Regions from separate parts of the Peribacillus sp. NPDC097224 genome, predicted to be linked through region 4. Evidence: riboswitches for the same ligand, from Rfam matches in the RefSeq annotation. Region 4 holds a riboswitch; each other region holds the start of a gene.
What was found. Region 4 has a riboswitch for S-adenosylmethionine ahead of ACIQXR_RS03620 (5-methyltetrahydropteroyltriglutamate--homocysteine S-methyltransferase). Riboswitches for the same ligand answer to the same signal wherever they lie in the genome.
Positions count from the first base shown of each region.

Region 1: it holds a riboswitch for S-adenosylmethionine, as region 4 does, so the genes downstream of both, ACIQXR_RS04375 (methionine ABC transporter ATP-binding protein) here and ACIQXR_RS03620 (5-methyltetrahydropteroyltriglutamate--homocysteine S-methyltransferase) in region 4, are expected to answer to the same signal.
Region 2: it holds a riboswitch for S-adenosylmethionine, as region 4 does, so the genes downstream of both, ACIQXR_RS10735 (sugar ABC transporter substrate-binding protein) here and ACIQXR_RS03620 (5-methyltetrahydropteroyltriglutamate--homocysteine S-methyltransferase) in region 4, are expected to answer to the same signal.
Region 3: it holds a riboswitch for S-adenosylmethionine, as region 4 does, so the genes downstream of both, ACIQXR_RS07770 (methionine ABC transporter ATP-binding protein) here and ACIQXR_RS03620 (5-methyltetrahydropteroyltriglutamate--homocysteine S-methyltransferase) in region 4, are expected to answer to the same signal.

Region 1 covers NZ_JBIWDK010000002.1:157,814-163,479, reverse strand. Annotated here, with positions in the region: gene ACIQXR_RS04380 (O-acetylhomoserine aminocarboxypropyltransferase/cysteine synthase family protein) at 144-1,454, shown strand; SAM riboswitch class I at 1,567-1,678, shown strand; gene ACIQXR_RS04375 (methionine ABC transporter ATP-binding protein) at 1,823-2,857, shown strand; gene ACIQXR_RS04370 (methionine ABC transporter permease) at 2,850-3,518, shown strand; gene ACIQXR_RS04365 (MetQ/NlpA family ABC transporter substrate-binding protein) at 3,534-4,367, shown strand; gene ACIQXR_RS20540 (YuzK family famiily protein) at 4,522-4,674, shown strand; gene sufC (Fe-S cluster assembly ATPase SufC) at 5,105-5,666, shown strand, end outside.
Region 2 covers NZ_JBIWDK010000004.1:262,064-267,729, reverse strand. Annotated here, with positions in the region: gene ACIQXR_RS10740 (GTP-binding protein) at 1-2,672, shown strand, start outside; SAM riboswitch class I at 2,762-2,868, shown strand; gene ACIQXR_RS10735 (sugar ABC transporter substrate-binding protein) at 2,982-4,097, shown strand; gene ACIQXR_RS10730 (sugar ABC transporter ATP-binding protein) at 4,165-5,666, shown strand, end outside.
Region 3 covers NZ_JBIWDK010000003.1:222,601-228,266, reverse strand. Annotated here, with positions in the region: gene ACIQXR_RS07795 (YheC/YheD family endospore coat-associated protein) at 1-805, shown strand, start outside; gene ACIQXR_RS07790 (YheE family protein) at 866-1,069, shown strand; gene ACIQXR_RS07785 (hypothetical protein) at 1,128-1,319, shown strand; gene ACIQXR_RS07780 (hypothetical protein) at 1,349-1,573, opposite strand; cobalamin riboswitch at 1,802-2,003, opposite strand; gene ACIQXR_RS07775 (MBL fold metallo-hydrolase) at 2,095-2,916, opposite strand; SAM riboswitch class I at 3,243-3,352, shown strand; gene ACIQXR_RS07770 (methionine ABC transporter ATP-binding protein) at 3,422-4,438, shown strand; gene ACIQXR_RS07765 (methionine ABC transporter permease) at 4,425-5,093, shown strand; gene ACIQXR_RS07760 (MetQ/NlpA family ABC transporter substrate-binding protein) at 5,144-5,666, shown strand, end outside.
Region 4 covers NZ_JBIWDK010000002.1:12,640-18,305, forward strand. Annotated here, with positions in the region: gene ACIQXR_RS03605 (outer membrane protein assembly factor BamD) at 143-1,180, shown strand; gene ACIQXR_RS03610 (hypothetical protein) at 1,175-1,330, opposite strand; gene ACIQXR_RS03615 (PTS sugar transporter subunit IIC) at 1,342-2,379, opposite strand; SAM riboswitch class I at 2,597-2,696, shown strand; gene ACIQXR_RS03620 (5-methyltetrahydropteroyltriglutamate--homocysteine S-methyltransferase) at 2,782-3,885, shown strand; gene ACIQXR_RS03625 (hypothetical protein) at 3,921-4,445, opposite strand; gene ACIQXR_RS03630 (CaiB/BaiF CoA transferase family protein) at 4,619-5,666, opposite strand, start outside.

The DNA of each region.
Region 1 (5,666 bases), 150 kb from region 4:
CGACATCGTTCAATAGGGAAATTTCTATGGACGGTGGCGGGAAGTTCCGACTTCTTCATATTATAAGGTTCCTTGCATATAACAAGAGAAGAGGCAATATCGCTTTAATCCCTACTAAAACAATGGAAGAAGGGGAGAATATAATGACAGAAAAAAATTACCGCTTTGAGACGTTGAGTGTGCATGGCGGTTTAAAAGTCGACGAAACGGGTGCCCGCGCCGTGCCCATTTATCAAAGTAATGCTTATTTGTTCAAAGATACAGATCATGCAGCGAATCTGTTTGGATTAAAAGAGAATGGCTATATCTATACGAGGCTTCACAATCCCACTGTCAGTGTCTTTGAAGAAAGAATGGCCCTGTTAGAAGGGGGAATCGGTGGATTGGCAGTTGCAAGCGGCATGGCCGCTATATCCCTTTCCATCCTTAATATCGCTGGTATGGGGGATGAAATCGTTTCTGCTTCAACACTGTACGGCGGGACCTATAATTTATTTGAAAATACACTCCCTAAATACGGAATCAAAGTGAAATTCGTCTCACCTGATGATCCGGAAAATTTCAAACGGGCAATCACTCCACGAACGAAGGCCATATTTGCCGAAACAATCGGCAACCCAAGCTTAAGGGTTCTTGATATCGAAGCAGTGGCGGAAATAGCCCACGAAGCAGGGATACCTCTTATTATTGATAACACTTTCGCAACGCCGTATCTGTGCCGACCAATAGACTTTGGGGCGGATATTGTCATCCATTCAGCTACAAAGTGGCTATTGGGTAATGGTACGACATTAGGGGGAGTCATCATCGACGGTGGTAAATTCGATTGGAATTCGCCTAATTATCCAGGCTTTACGGAACCTGACCCTAGTTACGATGGACTTGTCTATTCCGAAGCGGTAGGGCCTGCTGCCTTTATCACGAAAGCGCGTGTGCAATTGCTTCGGGATTTGGGACCGACGTTAAGTGCTCAAAGTGCATTCCAGTTCACGCTTGGCCTGGAAACGCTCCATGTCAGGATGAAGGAACACCTGTTGAATACGAGGACGGTCATTCAATACTTGGAGAATCATCCGGCAGTCTCATGGGTTTCTTATCCGGGTAACGATGATCATCCCGATAAAGCCCTAGCGGATAAATACTTGCCTAAGGGAGCCGGATCTGTGGTGACGTTTGGAATTAAGGGTGGACGTGAAGCAGGTTCCACACTCATCAATTCGGTTGAGTTATGGTCGCATGTCGCCAATGTCGGGGATGCTAAAAGCCTAATCATCCACCCAGCAAGTACAACTCACCAGCAATTGAATGATGCAGGACTGGTCAAGGCCGGTGTCAGTGCCGACCAGGTTCGCCTTTCAATCGGTATTGAAAATGTAGACGATTTACTTGAAGATCTAGAGCAAGCGATTGAAAAAGCGACGAATATCGTGTCAGTGAATTCTCAAAGAGTTTAATGGAGAAACAGGTACACCCTAGGATTTTACATTGCACTCCTTTTTTATCTGTGTTAAAATTTCAGACATAGTAAAGTGAATGTTAAGACAAAAAAGAATAGTCCATATATAGCTCTTATCAAGAGAGGTGGAGGGATGTGCCCGTTGAAACCCGGCAACCGACAAGGATTTTCCTTGGAAAGGTGCCAATTCACACAAAGCGTAGAGGCTTTGGGAGATGAGAGGAAGGCCTGCTTTTCCCTGCCTTTCTGCTCATGCAGAAGGGCTTTTTCTATTTTCTTTGAATCATAGAGGATAGATTCATCAGGAGGCCATAAAAATAAATCGACTAAATTCATAGGCTTAATTGGATAAAGAGGTGAGCATACATGATTACATTGTCAAACGTCAGTAAACTTTTTCGAACAGGAAAAGGAAATAGCGAAACGATTCATGCCGTGAATAGTGTGAATTTAGAAATAAATAAAGGTGAGATTTTCGGAGTCATCGGATACAGTGGGGCTGGCAAGAGTACGCTCATACGTATGCTGAATGGGTTGGAACGGCCTACTGAGGGCTCCGTGAACGTTGCGGGAAATGAAGTTTCAACAATTAAAGGGTCTAAGCTTCGTAAAGCCCGTCAAGAGATTAGCATGATTTTTCAGCATTTTAATCTCTTATGGTCAAGGACCGTTCAAGAAAATATATCCTTTCCTTTGGAAATTGCGGGCATCTCCAAGCAAGAACGCATCAAGCGCGTCAATGAACTCATTAAGTTAGTTGGATTGGAAGGAAGAGAAAAAGCGTATCCATCGCAGCTAAGTGGTGGACAAAAGCAAAGGGTGGGAATAGCGAGGGCTCTTGCCAATAACCCGAAAGTGCTTTTGTGTGATGAGGCCACGTCCGCTCTAGATCCCCAGACAACCGATTCCATCCTGGAATTGCTTGTGGATATAAATCAACGCCTTGGTTTAACCATTGTCTTGATTACACATGAGATGCATGTCATTCGGAAGATTTGCAATCGAGTGGCTGTGATGGAAAGTGGACGGGTAGTCGAACAGGGAGCTGTCCTGGAAGTATTCAGAAACCCTAAAGAACAGATGACTAAGCGTTTTGTTCAGCAGGTGACGGAACCAGAAGAGACAAAAGAAACGATGGAGCATTTGTTTGAACGGTATCCAGCAGGAAAAGTGATTCAACTGACATTCGTGGGGGATCATGCAGAAAGCCCGTTGATCACAAAATTGGTACGTAATTTTGAGTTGGATGTGAACATTGTCCAGGGGAAGATATCACAAACGAGAAGCGGCTCATATGGAACATTGTTCATCCACCTTGATGGCAGTGAAGATGAAATGCTCCGCGCAATCGAATTCATAAAAGCACAGCAGGTAGGCGTGGAGGTGATTACTCATGCTTGAAGAATTATTGCCGAATGTAGATTGGGAAGACATCATAGAAGCGACGAAAGAAACGCTGTATATGACAAGTATTTCAGTTGTAGCGACCTTTTTTATAGGGATACTATTGGGGTTGCTTCTGTTTTTAACAGGCAAGGGGAATATGTGGGAAAATCGGGGCGTTAACGGTGTGTTAAGTGCTTTCGTCAATATTTTCCGTTCGATTCCATTCCTTATCTTGATTGTATTATTAATTCCGTTCACCAAATTACTTGTCGGTAGCATGATTGGTGAGAATGCGGCATTACCAGCACTCATTATCGGTGCAGCACCGTTTTATGCGCGGATGGTCGAAATCGGCCTTCGTGAGATTGATAAAGGCGTGATTGAAGCGGCTAAATCAATGGGAGCCAAAACCAGCACCATCATTTATAAGGTCCTCCTTCCAGAATCGATGCCGGCCCTTATATCAGGCATCACGGTAACATCGATTGCATTGGTTGGATACACGGCAATGGCAGGTGTCATCGGGGCTGGTGGATTGGGTAACTTAGCCTATCTGGACGGTTATCAACGGAATCACAACGACGTTACCCTGGTAGCGACGATTGTCATATTAATTATTGTCTTCATCATACAGATTATCGGTGATGTGATTACTTCTAAATTGGATAAAAGATAAGGGGAGATGAAAAGGATGAAAAAGTTTTTAGGGTTTGCATTCGTTCTAGTTTTATCAATTGCATTGGCGGCTTGCGGAACGGATAAAGAGAAAGATACAGGTAGTGGCGATGATACGAAGAAGTTAGTGGTGGGTGCATCGAATGTACCACATGCAGAGATTCTTGAAAAAGCGATTCCTCTTCTTAAAGAAAAAGGCATTGAATTGGAAGTGGAAACATTCCAAGACTATATCTTGCCAAACAAGGCTTTGAACAATAAAGAACTGGACGCGAACTACTTCCAGCACATTCCTTATTTAGAATCTCAAATTAAGGAAAATGGATATGATTTTGTTAATGCAGGCGGCATCCATATTGAACCAATTGCTTTGTATTCACAAAAATATAAAAGCATTGATAAGCTTCCAGAAGGAGCAACAATCATTTTAAGCAGCTCTGTTGCAGACCATGGACGTGCCTTATCACTTTTAGAAAAGAATGGCCTGATTACTCTTAAAGAAGGCATTGATAAAACGACAGCTACAGTAAAAGATATTGTCGAGAATAAGAAGAACATTAAATTCGATGCAGATTATGAAGCGGCATTACTTCCGAAGATCTATGAAAGCGGCGAAGGAGATGCGGTCCTAATCAACTCTAACTATGCAATCGACGCTGGCTTGAATCCACTTAAAGATTCCATTGCAATAGAAGATTCTGAATCACCATATGTGAACGTGATCGCTGTTAATAAAGGTGACGAAGACAAAGAAGAAATCAAGACGCTTGTGGAAGTATTACATTCCAAAGAAATTCAAGATTTCATTCTTGAGGAATATGAGGGTGCAGTCGTACCTGCAAAGGAATAAAGCAACGAAAGACGACCTGGATTTCCAGGTCGTTTTTAAGTTGGGGTTTAAAGTTGAAAGCAAAGGGTATAGAATAGACGAAGAAACAAAATGATTCACAAATTTGAAAGGATGGTTCACTATCAATACTTTAGATTTAAACGTAACGAGCGAAATGGAAAAAGCTATGCAGTTATCACATGGGGTTGGGTACAGTGAATACAGCAGAAATTTAGACCTTCGTATCGAGGTTGAAAAAGTAAGAGATAGGGAACATGAGCAATGCAATAAAATGGTTCTGGAATTACAACGTAAAATCCACGGATAAGCATATATTAGAGTCTTTCAAAAATCGGTCTGTAGAGGTAAAATGAAAAGTGATCTGTTGACGTACCGGATCCTGCTCATTACTCCTGCAGATCGATTTTTTTCATGATAAGGGCCAACCGTCTTCCCCTTGAACTTTTCGGGAATATCTTATTATGAATGGAATCCCGAATAATTAGCTAACATTAACGAAAACTAAAATAAGGGCATATTTGCAGTGAAAAGCCTTTATACGGTCGTTTTATAACAATAGGGCAGGTTTCCACTCCCTAGCGAGTAAAAACCTTCATCTATATTAGTTGATTCTAAATTGGATTTGTTATAAAATTGTAATGAGAATAAAGTGAGAATGATTTTTTGAAAACTATAGTCAAGAAAGTGATTTTCACTTTCTGTAATAAAATAGGAATTAAGTTCACGGAGGTATTATTATGTCAGGTTCAACATTAACGGTAAAAGATCTTCATGTATCAATAGAAGGAAAAGAAATTTTAAAAGGGGTTAACCTGGAAGTAAAAGGCGGAGAAATCCATGCAATCATGGGGCCGAACGGAACAGGTAAATCCACTTTATCTTCAGCAATCATGGGTCACCCTAAATATGAAGTAACAAGCGGAAGCATCAGTTTTGATGGTGAAGACGTATTGGAAATGGAAGTTGACGAACGTGCTCGTGTTGGTCTTTTCCTTGCTATGCAATATCCAAGTGAAATCAGTGGTGTTACAAATGCAGACTTCTTGCGTTCGGCTGTCAATGCACGCCGTGAAGAAGGCGACGAAGTTTCACTTATGAAATTCATCCGTCAAATGGATAAAAACATGGAATTCCTTGAAATGGATGAAGATATGGCTCAACGTTATTTGAATGAAGGATTCTCTGGCGGAGAGAAAAAACGTAATGAAATCCTTCAATTAATGATGATTCAACCAAAAATCGCCATTTTGGATGAAATTGACTCAGGTCTTGATATCGATGCACTTAAAGTCGTTTCTA
Region 2 (5,666 bases), on a different contig from region 4:
AAGCCTTGGGAGAAATGTTTCTCGTGGAACAAAAAAAGGAAAGATCGGATTTAACCACAATCAGGTTTGCCCAGGGGGAAGTGTACTTCCTGCATCATGACTTTGAGGCGGCCATATTTAAATGGGAGAATATAGAGGGCAATCTTGCTGAATGGGCTAAGAAGAATATTGCTGATGCCTACTTTGAGCTAGAGATGTATTCGACGGCAGAAGATATTTATAAAGCCATTAATACGAGCGAACCTGTATTAAAGACGGAAGTCCTTCTGCAACTGTTTTCACTATACATAGTAGAAACAAGAAATGATCTGGCATCCAAAGTGGTGAAGGAAGCAGTCGATTTCCAACCGGATTATCCAAATGTCACGGAAATTGCGCGTTCCTTCTTTGAAGCGCAAAAGGATTGGAATAGCGCGATAGTTTTAGCGGCCAACGAAAGTATCCGTACGGAGTCAATGGCTTGGTTCGATGTTTTGAAAACATACATCCAGCAGGGCGTTGCACAATCGACGGCTCCGGATTATTTCGCGAACGTGCTTAGATCCTTATATAATCTTGACCAAGATCGTTTTGAGAAAATGACGGTAGCCCTTTGGAAGAACTATAAATATACGGATTCTTACTTTGAATGGCTTAAGGTCATCAATAAATTGATCGATGAAATCGAATTGAACAACGGGGATGTTTGGGATGAGCTTTCCGTCTATTATCGCGATGCCTATGCAGGATTACTAGAAGGTACGCATTTAGTCAAAGAGTTAAGTCCTGTCGTACCAAGACTGTTGGAAAATTGGTTAAAAATCGCTGAAGGGGAGATTTCGTTATTTGCAGCGGCATCTGTCCTTTCCTGGAATGAGATTTTCCCAGATACAGTGAGCGCACTTGTTGTTCAAGATGCAGAAAGTCTGTTAGCGAAATCCCCTAGATTGGGAGGCGGTCTCGAAGCAGGCGAAAAACTGATTCACTCCATCATTCAATGGGCAGAGAGCAATGATCTATTAGTCGGCAATAAGCTGAAATGGATGGTTGAGGGAATTAAGGATATGAGCAATTTCAATCTGCTTCTTGTTGGAAGTGCAGGAAATGGCAAGACATCCTTCATTCAATCGATAGCGGGTGAAAGCATTGCAGCGGAAGACCATTCATCTCTTGTGAGCGTTAAAGATGGCGATGACCTGGAAATCTATGAAATTACCGATACAGATCGTAAAATGGTCGAAGAGTTAACGGAGTTGGATGAAACGCGTCGTCAACGCGGAACGATTGTCGATGTGACACTCATCAGTGATTATTTGAGAAATAATCGCCTGCGTCTACTGGATACTCCAGGATTTAATGGAGAGAAAAGCGTAGACCCTGACTTCCAAAATTACTTACTGGAGAGCGATGGAGTGATGTTCGTTCTGGATGCACGGGCACCTTTCACGGGCAGTGAACGTGATTTGCTATTGGAAATGCAACAAATGGCCCCTAAACTTCCTATTCATTTCTTGCTGAATAAAATGGATACCATCTATAGTGATCAAGTGGCAGTCAGGATGGAAGATGAAACATGGGATAAGGTGAATGCTTATTTCCCGAACGCGAAGGTATTTGCTTTCTCCAAGCTTTATGACAGCAAACAGCAACTGCAGGATCTAGCCGTCTTCCTTCACGCAAACTATCAAGATAGCAATTGGAAGGAAATGAGGGCGGAGAAGCTCCTTGCCTTCACGCGTAAAACTTTATCCTATCTATTAGAAAAACGGGCAGCGAATGAACGGAAATGCGAGCATTCGATTTCTTGGAATGAACAGATGGAAGTGAAGTTGAATGGCGCTACGAATCAGTTGACTGATTTGGAAAAAGAAAAAACCGAAAACATTACAAGATCTTATCGCTTATTAAAAGAAGAAGTGAAAAAACAGCTTTCCACACGAATTCCTGAATTACTGCGTGATTGCTCTAAAACATTATCTGAGAATAGTGACTTTAGCCAAGTGCATATACAGTTGAATCAGGAAATGAACGATCGGATCCAGGCATTTATATCCGATAAAATCATGCCGCAGTATTTCCGCTCGCTTCAAGACTGGATTGCTACATCTGAGTTAGAATTCACGCAAAGCCAACAGTTCATGGATGAGATGAGCGCAGGCTTCAATGAGCTATACAAAGAAGAACGTATTGTACTGGCCGGGGACTTCCGGGTCTTGGATGACTGGCGCCGTGATGCGGACCGGATGACAAGCAGCATCCGAATAGAAAATGTAAACATATTACTAAGAAGGACCCCATCTCAGTTGATTCTTAAGGGAGCCGGGAAGCTATTTGGTGCGATTCCGCAAAATAAAGCGAATATGTACAATCGATATAAGAAGTTCTTGGAAAATGAAGACTTCCAGGATGTTGCCGATATGATCAGTGACAGATTCCTTACTCAGTTTGGATTGTTCGAAAAATCCTTGGAACGTGACATATCCCTGTTCTACCGCAGTCCATTTGCCATCCTTGAAAAAAATATCGAACAGACGAAAGCCGAAATCAAAGAACAGCAGGCTACATTGGAACATATGAGACAAAATCCTGAAGTCTACCGTGATCCGATTACCCTGTTCGAAGTGAAACTGCGCCAATTCGAACGCCTTGAAAAAATCGAGAAAAGACGCCTGGCGAAACTGCAAGGAAAATAAAACATTTAAAATATTCTAAAAACTATTGACTTAATGACTATATCCCTATAAAGTGGTACTTACCATAACGAAACGTAACACATTATATTCTCTTATCAAGAGTGGCGGAGGGACTGGCCCTACGATGCCCAGCAACCGTTCCAATTAGGAATTGGTGCTAAATCCTGCAAAACAGAAATGTTTTGACAGATAAGAGAGGGATAAGTCTGCAAACCAGCTGATTAAACCTCTCTATTTTAGAGAGGTTTTTATTTTGTGTTTATGCCGAGCTAACAGATAAGAATAATGTAAAAAATAGGGGGAATTAAAATGGGAAAATCAATTTTAAAAGGAGCTTTCGTTTCAGTCATCGCTTCGGCGTTGCTTTTGACGGGGTGTTCTTCGGGACAAAGTACAGGGGAAGCGAAAAAAGAGGAAAAGGTATCTTTTGAAAATGTTCCAGAGCGATTTGCGAAAGGCGAGGGAGCTAAAATTAAAGTCATTCGTAAAATTGGCGGCGATGATCACACGGCCCAATACTTAGCAGGGGCGCAAGAAGAAGGAGAAGCACTTGGCTTCCAAGTAGATACTTTTACGGCCAATGGCGATACGGCTAAATTCCATGACGCCATCGCTCAGGCTCTGGAGGAAGACTATGATGGCTATATCATTTCCCATGGTGATGATGCAGCGACAGTGAATGACGTACAAAAGTTGGTTGATGCAGGGAAAAGCGTAGTCACATTCGATTCCATCGGCGATTTAACGAAAATTGATGGGGTAACAGTAACCTCACAAGATGACGAAGCATTGGCAACTCTTGCTTTTGACAAATTGATTGAAGAGCAAAAAGGCGAAGCGAACATTGCATACCTTTGGGTAGATGGTTTCCCTCCTATGGTGAGAAGAAATGCCGTGTATCAAGAAAAGCTGAAAGAAAATCCTGGCATTCATGAAATTGAAAGATTCGGAGTGGCATCTTCAGATACTTCGGTCCAGACGCAAAATGCCGTCTCAGCGATGTTGAACAAGTATCCAAAAGGTAAAATAGACGCAATTTTCGCAACCTGGGATGCATTCGCTATCGGAGCAGCTCGTGCGATAAAAGAAGCGGGGCGCGATGAAGTGAAAATCTATGGTATTGACGTGTCCAATGCCGACCTTCAGGAGATTCAAACAAAAGGAAGCTCATGGTCGTATACCGCAGCGGTTGATCCGAAGTTGATTGGTGCAGTGAATATGAGACTGCTAGCGAAAAAACTAGCGGGGGAAGAAACGCCGCAAACCTATGATTTAGAAGCATCATTGATATCTCAAAAACAGCTTCAATCATCGAAGGACGCTGTCAATATGACCAATCTATCCGGCATTGTTCAAGGCTGGGGAGTATCAACGGAATTTGAAGAAGACTGGATGAAAGTATTGAAAGAACATTATAAGAAGTAACGATCAGAATCAGTAGACACTCTCTTTCAAGTTGAAGAGAGTGTCTGTTTAATGGGAGGGATTGGACATGGGCATTCAACTAGAAATGAAACAAATATCGATTGAGTTTCCAGGTGTAAAAGCGCTTAGTGAAGTTGATTTTTCAGTACAGTCGGGAACAGCACATGCATTGGTCGGCGCAAATGGAGCAGGGAAATCGACGCTAATGAAAGTCTTATCAGGAGCTCATGTCCATTATACCGGCGACATTTTTCTAAATGGCCAGGTACAGGATATCCGTTCGCCAAAGTCGGCACAGGAAGCTGGCATTCAAATTGTGTATCAGGAAGTGGATACGGCCCTCATTCCTTATTTAACGGTTGCGGAGAACGTGATGCTGAATGAATCCGTACAGAACATGGGGAGAAAACAAATCATCAAGTGGAAGGAATTACATAGAAAAGCGACGGAAATCTTGGAAGAAATGAACATCCATGTGTCTTCGAAAAAACTGGTAAGGGACCTTACGTTGGCCGAAAAGCAGATGGTCTTGATAGCTAGGGCCGTTTCAACCGCATGTAAATTCTTGATTCTCGATGAGCCGACTGCTCCGTTAAGCCATACGGAAACAACGGAACTATTCCGGATTGTGAATGAGCTGAAGCAACGTGGTGTAGGCATTATTTTCATTTCTCATCGTCTACCCGAGATATTTGAAGTGTGTGAGGACATTACAATCATGAGAAATGGGAAGAGTGTGAGGCGCAGTAGAATCAGTGATATCACACAAAACGAAGTGATTGAGCAGATGCTTGGAAAGTCAATGGAAGAACAGTTTCCCGTCGTGAATGCCGAGATAGGTGCGGTGATGTTTGAAGTGAACCGACTGTCGGATGCCGATAAAGTCAAAGATGTCAGTCTTCATGTGAGGGCCGGTGAGATAGTCGGTTTAGCGGGTCTTGTCGGGGCAGGAAAAACGGAGCTTTGTAAAACGCTTTTCGGCCATACGGCCATTATAACGGGGGAAGTTGTGTTAAAAGGAAGGAAGCTTAGCCTGAAAACGCCCCATCATGCTGTGAAGAGCGGCTTGGCACTAGTCCCCGAAGAACGGAGGAAAGAAGGCGTTCTCGTACAGGAGTCTGTTACTACGAATCTGACTGCTGCAAGTGTCGGGAAATTCAGTAAGGCATTCAGCTTCGTCGATCGCCAGGCAGAAAAGATAAAGGCGAAAGACCTGATAGCCACTCTTGGGATCAAAACTCCTTCAGAGGAAGCGAAGGTCGAAAACCTATCAGGGGGCAATCAGCAAAAGATCGCCATCGGAAAGTGGTTATTGGCTGATGCGGATGTATACATATTCGATGAGCCGACAAAAGGCGTCGACGTCGGGGCCAAGAAGGATATTTTTGAACTGATCGCAAAATTAGCCCAAAAGGGGAAAGCGATTATTTATGCATCGTCCGAATTGGCCGAAATCATAGGAATCACAAACAGGACCTATGTTTTATATGACGGAAGGATGGTCAAGGAGCTAGAGACAAGCAAGACAAATGAAGAAGAACTACTATTCTACTCAACAGGGGGCAAATA
Region 3 (5,666 bases), on a different contig from region 4:
CAAAAGGGGATTCGAAGCATCGGAAAGTTTTCAAGAACTCCTTTCCTTTTTTAAAGAACATCGCATCACTTTATTCAACCCTCATTTTTTGGATAAGTACTTGATGTACGAAGCATTGACGGAAGATGGATCTCTAGCCCGCCATCTTCCATCGACCATAGACCTATCCGACCCTACCCAACTAGCGGACTTCTTACATTTCCACAAACATATTTATTTGAAACCATGCAAAGGAAGCCAAGGTAAGGGCATCTACACCCTGCTAGAAAAACCTGATGGCACCCTCCAATTCAATAGCCTGAAACATCAGGAATTGTACCCTGATTTCTCCGCGTTTTGGGAAGCCAATAAGGCGTCGCTCAAAAAGAGGGGGTATCTGGCCCAACGAGCGGTCATTCCAAAGAAACTGAATGGACACCGATACGATTACCGTATTCTTGTTCATTATGAAAATGGGTTTTATAAAGTGACCGGCAAGGGCGTGAGGATGTCGCAAACCCAGGAAATCACAACCCATACGCCAAGGGGGGGAAAGCTTTTTCCCTATCAGCAGCTACAAACGAGGCCGTTAAACAGGAAGTTGGCGAACATTGCGCAAAGATGTGGAATCATCCTCTCCAGGAAGTTTGGCTTTCTTGGGGAATTCTCCATTGATATCGGGGAAGATACATCCGGTGCTCTATTCATTTATGAAGTCAATTCAAAACCCATGCAATTTGATGAAGAGGAAATTGAAGCGAGCCGCCTACTACATTTAAAAAACCTGTTCATTGAATTAACTTTTCCGAATCACATAAGAAAATAACCTCCATCCTGCTTTTTCCATTATAATGAAATGAGAAACAGCGATATGGAGGTTATACATATGATTACGCATTTTCAATGGAAGCCGTTGCACAAGAATTTACCTGGCTGGAAGATTTCCTTTTACTTCAATAAATTGGCCGTCCAAGCCCTCTATCATAAAGATGGGTCCATTGAGTGGTTAACCAATCCGCCTGTAGAGTCAGAGGAAGAAAAACTCAAGGGCATGATTCATGATTTAATGGTGTACCACGTGTACGACTAAATAGAATAAAGAATCCCTCTTTGGCTAACACTAATAAAAAGCCAAGGAGGGAGTTCATTTGGATAAAGAAAAGATTACATTTCTGAAGGATACCGAGTATGACGGTAAGGATTCTGTATATCTCGATATCGATCGTATCATCAATGAAGGACTTGCTGGCGGAAACGTCTATGAAGCCGCGGACACCTTGAACATTGAGGAAGCCCATGACTTTCATGATGAAACGGAACCGAACATCAATAAAGATTGAAAACAAGAGCTTCCCTTATGGGCGGCTCTTTACTTGATTTCTTGATAGCCGAATATTTCTAGATTCACTTGGCTAAAGGCTCTTTCAAGATTTGCTTCGTATTCTTTCCTATCTTCTACGTTTTTGCCATGAACCTGGATTTCCTCAATCAAGCTTGCTCGGCAATCATCTAAAGATATCATTTCTTCCACACAAAAGTTACGCATGATTTGCGCTTTTAAATAGTCCGTAAAATGCTCAACTGTACCAAACAATGATATGGCCCCCTATGATAGCTGTCCTGTCTAATTAACAGGATTCTTTTTGAATGTTGTCCAATATGGACTTGTAAAAAACAAAAAACAACTTCCCATTCAGAAGTTGTTAGAGTGCAAACGAAACATAACAAAAATGACCATGATTCCCCATTTTTCTACAAAAATAAGAAAGCATGTTCTTGCTAATTTTTCGCACTTAACACCCCCTATCCTCGTAGGTTTCTGGCGTTGTGCTAAAAACGGGCAGGTCTCCTGGCTCATGATCATCGCTTTTCGAACCTTCCCATCTTTTCTTGCAAAAAAGACAGTGGCATTCCTTCGAATCGCTCTCATTTACAGTTGCGGGACAGCGTCGGATTCTAACCGACTTCCCTTTTAAGCAGATAAGCTACATGTTCTTATCTGCACCCATTTCTAGACGAAATACTATTTTTCAGTTTAACTGTATCAAATTTTCACTAGGATTACAATGAGGCTCCCGCCTTGTTCTTCGACCCTATCCCCCATCCTCTTATTCATCATTTCTTCCTTTCCTCTGAATACAACCTACTCTCTTTCAGTATCGATGTAATGATATGCTCCGAATCCCATTCATGACCGGATATCTCGATAAGCGGATACCGATTAGGCAACACGTTTTGCTGAATTTCATGGACTTCCAATCCTTGATCATGCAAACGCAAAATTTCACCGCGCAGATTTTCCAAGTAGCTGAGCTTTCTTTCAAACATTTCCTTCCCGTTCGGGACATACCCGGCGTGGCAGCAAAAGACCTCTACAAAATCATACCGAAGCAGTTTCTTGATGGATTCCATGATGAACGGAATTGATTCCTCCCTTAAAACGAGCTTTGTTTTCGGCGTTACAAACAGGTCACCCGAAAACAGCATGCCATTACTATGATTCAGGTAAACCATATGGTCCCTCGAATGCCCTGGTGTAAAGATTGGCTCCCATGTTTGAGTGCGTGAATGGACGACCCCTCCCAATGGTTCTGCCTTGAAGGCATCCCTGTCTCCCCAAAAAACTCTGCGGTAATCGGGATATTCGGCATCCTTTGCACAAATATCGAGGGACATCGGATGAATATAGATGGGGACGTTCCTATGTTCCTGTATCCATGCGGCCCCACCCGTATGGTCTTCATGATAATGCGTCAGCGCCACCATATCATAATCAGCGGTTTCAAAGAATGGAGTAAGTTCCTTCAACAAGATTTTTGCCCCCGTATCAACTAACATGCCATCGGTTAAGAACACATTCACGCTCATGCCTGATTTGTTTCCTTCCGGTGTCCCTTTTACGCAAACCACATCGTTTATCGTTTTCATTTCCAGCATGACTTTCCACCCCAATCATTTTTTTGGAAAACCTCATCATCCTTTATTTTCTAATTCACTTACAATAAATGTATTATCTCTCCATACTTTTTACAAGTATAATATTTTTTCTAATGATGGGAGTGATCAAAGTCCATATTCTTACGCAGACAGGCCATGTAAGATCCGGGACGTTCCGTGTAACTTAGCAAATGGCCACTATAATCTGGGCAAGTAGATCATTCGATTCATAATCTTGATAAAATTCAAAAAATAATTGACATTACTGTATTTAACAAATAATATAGATTATATTAAAAAAATAATAAAATACTAAAATAGTAATTAACTTATCAAGAGTGACTGAGGGACCAGGCCCTATGACGTCCGGCAACCGCCCCAAATCGGGAATGGTGCCCCTTCCTGCAGAATGAAATACCATTCTGAAAGATAAGACGGGATATAATTTCGCTGCCTCTTTCTGAATGATAGAGGTAGCTTTTTTATGTATAAGGAGGATAGCATCATGATTGAAATTCGTTCAGTTCGAAAGGAATATATCTCGAAGAATACCCGAGTTATCGGAGTGGATAATGTATCTTTAACCATTCAAACGGGAGAGGTTTATGGGATTGTCGGGTATAGCGGCGCGGGAAAGAGTTCATTGATTCGCTGTCTGAATCTTCTTGAGCGTCCGACCAATGGTAGCATCATCATCGATGGCGTCGACTTAACAACCTTATCAAGCCAGGAGCTTCGCAAACAACGCCAGAAAATCGGCATGATATTTCAGCATTTTTCCCTAGTCAGTTCCAAAACGGTTTTTGACAATATCTCCTTCGCCTTGAAAGCCGCCCATCAACCAAAGGAGGTCATTACCAACCGCGTTCTAGAGCTTTTGGATATCGTTGGCCTTCGTGATAAAAAAGATGTTTATCCGGCTCAACTCAGTGGCGGACAAAAACAGCGGGTCGGCATTGCACGGGCCTTAGCGAATGACCCTACCGTCCTATTATGTGATGAAGCGACATCAGCCCTTGATCCAACCACAACGAAGTCGATCTTACAGTTGTTGAAAAAGATCAATAAAGAACTGGGCATCACCATCGTGTTGATCACCCATGAAATGGAAGTGGTCAAGGAACTGTGCCATCGTGTCTCCGTCATGCAAGATGGACGAATTATCGAAGATGGCCCTGTTTATGAAATATTTTCACAACCCAAACAAGAACTGACTAAGCAGTTCATCAGCAGCGTATTGGATTTTGAACTTCCTCCCCACCTTATTAGGGAAAACAAAGGAACGATTATCAAAATACAATTTGAAGGGCAAACCGCTGGTGAATCGATACTCTCGGATACTCTACAAAACTATTCTGTCAGAGGGAATATCCTGCACGGGAAAATTGAATATATCCAGGATGTCCCTCTAGGAATCTTGATCATCGAATTGATTGGTGAGCCTGAAGAAGTGCAAGTAGCCCTTGAATACATAAGAAGCCGGACCCAATCCGTGGAGGTGTTAAATCATGTCACTGCTTGATTCCATCATCAATATTTTGCCTGACCTTAATAAAGCCTTTCTGGAAACGATTTATATGGTCGGAATTTCCCTTGCGGTTGCCCTCCTGATTGGACTGCCTCTAGGAGTGTTGCTGTTTACGACGACCAGAAATTTGTTCTTTGAACATATCACGTTGAATCGGTCCCTCGGTTTCGTGGTCAATCTAGTCCGCTCGATTCCGTTTATCATTCTTTTAGTCGCTTTGCTTCCTTTAACCGAATTCCTTACCGGGTCAACAATTGGACCGCTAGCGGCTTCCGTTTCCCTATCAGTCTCCGCCATACCTTTTTTCGCTAGGATCGTAGAATCTGCATTGAGGGAAATAGATAAGGGAGTGATTGAAGCCGCGATTGCCGTGGGCGCTTCCCCATGGATGATCATCAAGGATGTGCTTCTTCCTGAAGCAAGGCCTGGAATCATCCAAGGCGTGACATTAACGACAATATCACTCATCGGCTTCTCGGCTATGGCAGGAACAATCGGCGGAGGAGGAATCGGTGACCTCGCGATTCGTTTCGGCTATTACCGTTATGACAACACGATCATGATCACAACGGTGGTCGTTCTGATCTGTCTTGTCCAAATCATCCAAATGATAGGCGATAAGGCCTCTCACTATGTAAACAAACGATAAGATTCATGAATGTTAACGATGACACTACATTAAACAAGGAGGAATTTTTCGTGAAAAAAATCACTTCATTATTATCTATATGTGCATTAGCCCTTGGGTTGTCAGCTTGCGGAAATGACGATGCGACAACTAAAACGGAGGGCAAAAAAGAATTAAAAATTGGGGCAACGACTGGCCCTTATGCCGACATGGTGATAGAGGCCATACAACCCGGACTTGAAGACCTTGGCTACAAAGTGGACATCGTCGAATTCAGTGATTATATCCAGCCGAATAAATCACTTGGTAATGGTTCGATCGATGCCAACCTCTTTCAGCATAAAGTGTATATGGATAATTTCGCAAAGGAACATGATTTAGAACTCTCTGACCTTATTATTGTTCCAACGGCACCGATGGGCATTTACTCCACGGAATACAAATCATTGGCCGATATTAAAAATGGTGCGACCATCGCCGTTCCCAATGACCCAGTCAACCTCTCCCGTGCACTTAAAGTTTTATTGGATGAGGGCCTGATTGAAGTGGATCCGGATGTTGACCCATTAAGAATATCCGAGAAAGATGTAACAA
Region 4 (5,666 bases):
TAAAAGCTATTTCATCTATAAAACAAAGACAGATGAATGCCCTCAAACAAAATAATTTAAATTTGGTATTACTCCCTACAGCATTAAAATTCTGGTAAAATTAATTCACGCTAAAATGGCGAACGATAGAATAGGAGATTACATGATAAAAAAAGGACTTTCACTATCCGTTACCCTCCTCTGCTTATTCTTCCTTGCTTCATGTTCAAATGATGGGTACCAGGATGCTTTGGACAAGGGGATTGAATATCTAGGAAAACGGGATTACCATCAGGCAGCCATCCAATTCGAATTGGCCTTAAAGGAGAAAAAAAGGGATGAGGATGCCTCCGCTTATCTAGATCAGGCAAATCATATGGATACGGCAGTCACTGCATATGAAGAAAAAGAATTTGATACTTCCCTTGAATCTCTAAATGCCGTCATTACGAATAAAAGCACGTTGAACACGTTGCAGACCGAAGCTAAAAAACTAAAAGAGGAAATCCTTGCTGATCAGGAAACAACTTCTTCGTTTGAAGACACGATGAAGATTGTGAAGGAACTTATCGCAAAAGAAAGTTACAGTTTAGCACAAAAGAAATTACAACTTTTAGAAAAAAGCTTCGAGTCGGATGAATTGCTATCAAGCTATCAATCTGAGTTGACTAAACTTACGGAACAAGTCGATCTTGCCCTGAAAGACCAGGAAGAAACGCAACCAGAAGAAAAGAAAGTAAAGAAAACTGAAGATAAGAAAACCGTAGAAAAAGCCGACGGTCAAAAAACTGCGTACCAACTATATCAAAATGGCCGTTATGGGTTCTCCATGTACTATCCCAAAGGCTTAAATATGGACACCCCGCCAACCAATGGTGATGGAGCCAGGTTCTATAATGAGGAATTTGAAATTACCGCCTTTGCTAGCCATACGAATATAATCAACGATGAAGAAACGATTGAAATGTATTATGAAGATGCTTTGAAAAATATCACAGAAGAAATCGCCTATCAGCGACTTACGGACGATTGGTATGTCATTTCCTACGAAGAAAATGGGAACGTTATCTATAAGAGGTACTACTTTAATGATCAAGTGGGCACTACCTTTATCATTAGCTATCCCGCTAGCGAACAGGAAAAGTACGGTCCAATCACTTCTCATATCGCAGAGACCTTCACCCCATCCACCAACTCATAACGGGGTGAGGACGAGGCCATGAGAATGAAAATGAATCAGGGCCAACATCAGTACCGGGGAGATTCTAGATTGAAAGGTTACATTCCCTTTGAAAATAGCCGCACCATCAAAAGAAGCAGCCAGGTCCCTTTGCCTGGCTGCTTCTTTCATTTACCCTCGTATTATTCAAAATGCAAGGTATAGTCTTCTGCTTTAATCCATTTTAATTTCTTTGAGAAAACGTAGATTAGTACAAGGTTCAACACAATCGGAAGAATGAAGAAAATGATGACCATGATGGATATGTTACTGAAAATCCATCCGCCTTCCGCCAGTTTCATGTAGTTCAAGGGACCGACCAATCCCGATAAACCAAATCCAGCACTATATGGGGTCCCTTGTATGTTTAACAAACCTGCCAACGCACCAAGAATAGCTGACGTGATTAACATGGGAAACGCAATTTTCGGTTTCATGAAGAAATTCCTCATTTGAATCTTAGGGGAACCCAACACATGGGCTAAAGCCGTCCCTAATGAATTCGCTTTGTAGCTTGCAATGGCTAGGCCAACACCAGCTGCCACGATGCCTAGGTTGGCCGCACCAGATCCTATCCCTGAGAGCATAATGACCGTCGCTACCCCAACCGTTGAAATGGGCGATAAGATAATAAGACAGAAGATAACGGAAATAATGGCTCCCATCAAAATGGGTTGCAAGGACGTCACGTTAGCGATGCCGACTCCTAATAGTCCCGTAGCGGATTTTACGTATGGCAGAATGAAGTATCCAATCATGCCTGGTACCAAGATACTTAAAGTCGGCATCAAGAGAATCGCATACGCCTTTAATTTGTCGCCAATTAATTGCAGGAACAATACCGTCAATGCCGCGGTAATTCCGGTATTGATGACAACGCCAATCCCATTAAGGGCAAATAAACCGTCAGCCGTTTTCTGGATGGCACCACTTCCGACCATGGCCGCTATCCCGATACTGGCCGTTTGAATGGATGGTAGCTTGAACGAAATCCCGACCATCACCCCAATCATGACAGGTAACAAACTCATCACGAAAACGGTGATATCGAATATATGCTGTAACACGGGAAAATGTGGAATCAATAGTTTAAGTATTTCCCCTAACAAAGCATTCGGAATTAATGAAACGACAATCCCTATGCTCATCCCCGTTAATAATTTATTAAAAAAATCTTTCATCTAAATAATCCCCTATCTCGCTATAATGTACACAATTATAAGAAATATTCTGACAATAGTCAAAGGATTTTTTTTAATACTTCACCGCGAAAGTGTATAAAAGTATTTTGAATAAGAGAAACTTACTTTCTAATAACGCATATATTCTAAATTATCTGTTTTCTATTGACCTTTACTAATACTACCTGTATAGTCGTAATTAATTGAATAGTTCATATTCTTATCCAGAGAGGTGGAGGGACTGGCCCTTTGATACCTCAGCAACAGACTTTACTGTACTGTGCTAATTCCAGAAGTGTTCAACTTGAAGATAAGAAGAGAATATAAGCATTGCTGATTATACCTCTTCTTTTTTTGAAAGAAGAGGTTTTTATATTTTAATAAGGAAAGTAGGAATCTACCATGTCTATCACTTTAACGAAAGCTCCATTCAAAGCCGATCACGTAGGAAGTCTATTAAGACCAGAAAGTGTACATCTGGCAAGAAAGCAACATAAAGAAGGAATCATTACCGCCGAACAATTACGTGAGGTTGAAACGAAGGAAATCAAGCGTATCGTCGATAAGCAAATAGAAATCGGTTTAGAGGCAGTGACTGATGGGGAATTCAGACGCACCTGGTGGCACTTTGACTTCTTGGAACATTTAAATGGAATCGAAGGGTATGTCACGGAAAAAGGCCTCACCTTTGATGGAATTGAAACAGAACGTTATAACGTTCGGAATACAGGAAAGATTTCTTTCAACCCCGATCACCCCTTTATTAAAGACTTTATTGAGTTTAATGAAATCGTGGACGGACGGGCTGTGGCGAAACAAACCATCCCTAGTCCCAATCAATTATTTGCGGTAGGTGTCCATAATGAAGAAATCTATCCTGACATCGAAGACTATGCAAAAGACATCATCAAAGCCTATCAAGATGCTTTACAAGCCTTTTACGATGCCGGTGTACGTTACTTACAATTAGATGATGTATACATAGCCAGACTTTCCGCTCCGGATTTCCAGTTCAAAGGAGGAAAATATACAAGAGAACAATTAATCGACCTAGCCTTGCGCGTGATTAATGGTACGTTAGAGGGGAAACCAGAGGATTTGGTTGTCACGACTCACCTTTGTCGTGGGAATTACCAATCGACTTGGGCTTTTGAAGGCAGCTATGCCCGTATCGCACCAACTCTATTGGCCAAGGAAAATGTAGATGGATTCTTCTTGGAATACGATGATAATCGTTCTGGGGATTTTAAGCCATTAGAACACATTCCAAATGACGGTGCACAAGTTGTCCTTGGCGTGGTCACTTCGAAGAATGGCGAACTTGAAGATAAAGAAACCGTTAAATCACGTATTAAAGAAGCGGCACAATTCGTGCCACATGAACAATTATGCTTAAGCCCTCAATGCGGATTCGCTTCCACACATCTTGGCAACAAGCTAACGGAAGAGCAGCAATGGGAAAAGTTAAAATTCGTCGTGGATGTCGCCAAAGAAGTCTGGGGATAAGAACAAAAAGGGACGAGCCTATGCTCGTCCCTTATTCAGCAACATCGATCGTCCTCATCCTCTTTCTTCCCCACTACATCATCTGTCACCTTATCATCGAGCTGGTTCTTCAATGTCAATTCTGCGGCCTTTCCATCACTTGGCGACCCATCGGAAAAATACATCGGAAATAAGGAAAAGAACATGATATAAAAAGAGAAATATATGAATTGGTACCAGAGGACCGACTTCTCCAAGATTCCCTGATAAACCAAACTATATATCAACAACATGCTAATTAGGTTAAAGAGGGCTCCCCCTAAGTAAATCAAACTATTCGTGAACTTATTATCATATTTTAATCCCTTGAACTCACAATGCCCATTCCAAAAGTAGTATTTTCTCACTTCTATATTGCAAAAGGAGAAAATCTTATCTCCACATCCGATCTTGATTTTTTTCTCCGTACCGCCAAATAGTGTGACAAAGAATAGATGCCCACCTAAATGAATGAGCGTGACAACCGGTAAAATCAGAAAAAAGGAAAAGAGAAATTTAGTGATATCAGACAAACCGAACATGCCAATCATCCTCCTTATTTGAGCTTGGTGTATACAGACAAGTCCTTATTCGAAGGATGATACTCTCTTACCCGGTGTGGATACGTTATAACTAGTAAATATTCACATGTCTTAAGGGACTCCCCCTTTAACCCACAAAAAAACCGGCAGATCATCTGCCGGTCCATCCGTTGCTATCGCTCCAATTCAAGAGTGCCAAAGACCTCATCATTACTTTGTCCCGGCTTCATCCCAACATGTTTATACTCTGGAGTGAAGACCGATGTTTTGATGGGACAAGCCATCTGCCTCTGCATCTTTCCTTCTCCATCAGGCACTTCGACTATCATGCCGCGCGCTTGCAGTTGCGGGTGATTGGTCGCTTCAGAAAAAGTCAGCACCGGTTCGACACAAGCCTCGAAATCTTCGAATATGCCCTGCCATTCTTCAAATGTCTTTTCAAGAAATGCATGCTTGATGATCCTTTTGAATTGGATGCTGCTTTCCGCATCTTGCTTCATGCTTAACTCGAACAGTTCAGGCTGTCCGATTGCTTCACATAACACTTCACGGAATGATGGCTCCAAGCTTCCAACCGAGAAGTAACGGCCGTCTTTCGTTTCATAAAAATCATAAAATGTTCCGCCATTCAATACCAATTTTTCCGGTTCAAGCTCCAATCCACCCTGTAAATGTAGGGGGGCAGATATCGCATTCAAAGCAAAGCTGCAATCGGTCATGCTAATATCGATGAACTGACCTTCACCCGTCCGCTCCCGGTAGATGACTGCCGACAAAATCCCGATGACAGCGTGCATGGAGCCTCCTGCAAGGTCGGCTATTTGTGTTCCATTTTTTGCAGGTCCTCCTTTTTGCGTACCTGAGTAACCGGACAATCCCGCTATCGAAATATAGTTGATATCATGACCTGGACGATTCTTGTAGGGACCAGTCTGACCAAAGCCAGTAAGCGAACAGTAAATCAACTTTGGATTGATTTGTTTTAATTCTTCGTATCCCAGCCCCAACCGATCCATGACACCCGGCCGGAACTGTTCAAGGACAATATCATATTCCTTCACTAGATTCTTTACGGCATCAATCGACTCCTGCCGTTTCAAATCAAGGGCAACCGATTTTTTTGAACGGTTCAAATATTGATCGACTCCCCATGTATCAACCTTGGCCGGCCGTTCTACCTTCAACACTTCCGCTCCTAAGTCTGCAAGCATGAGCGTAGCG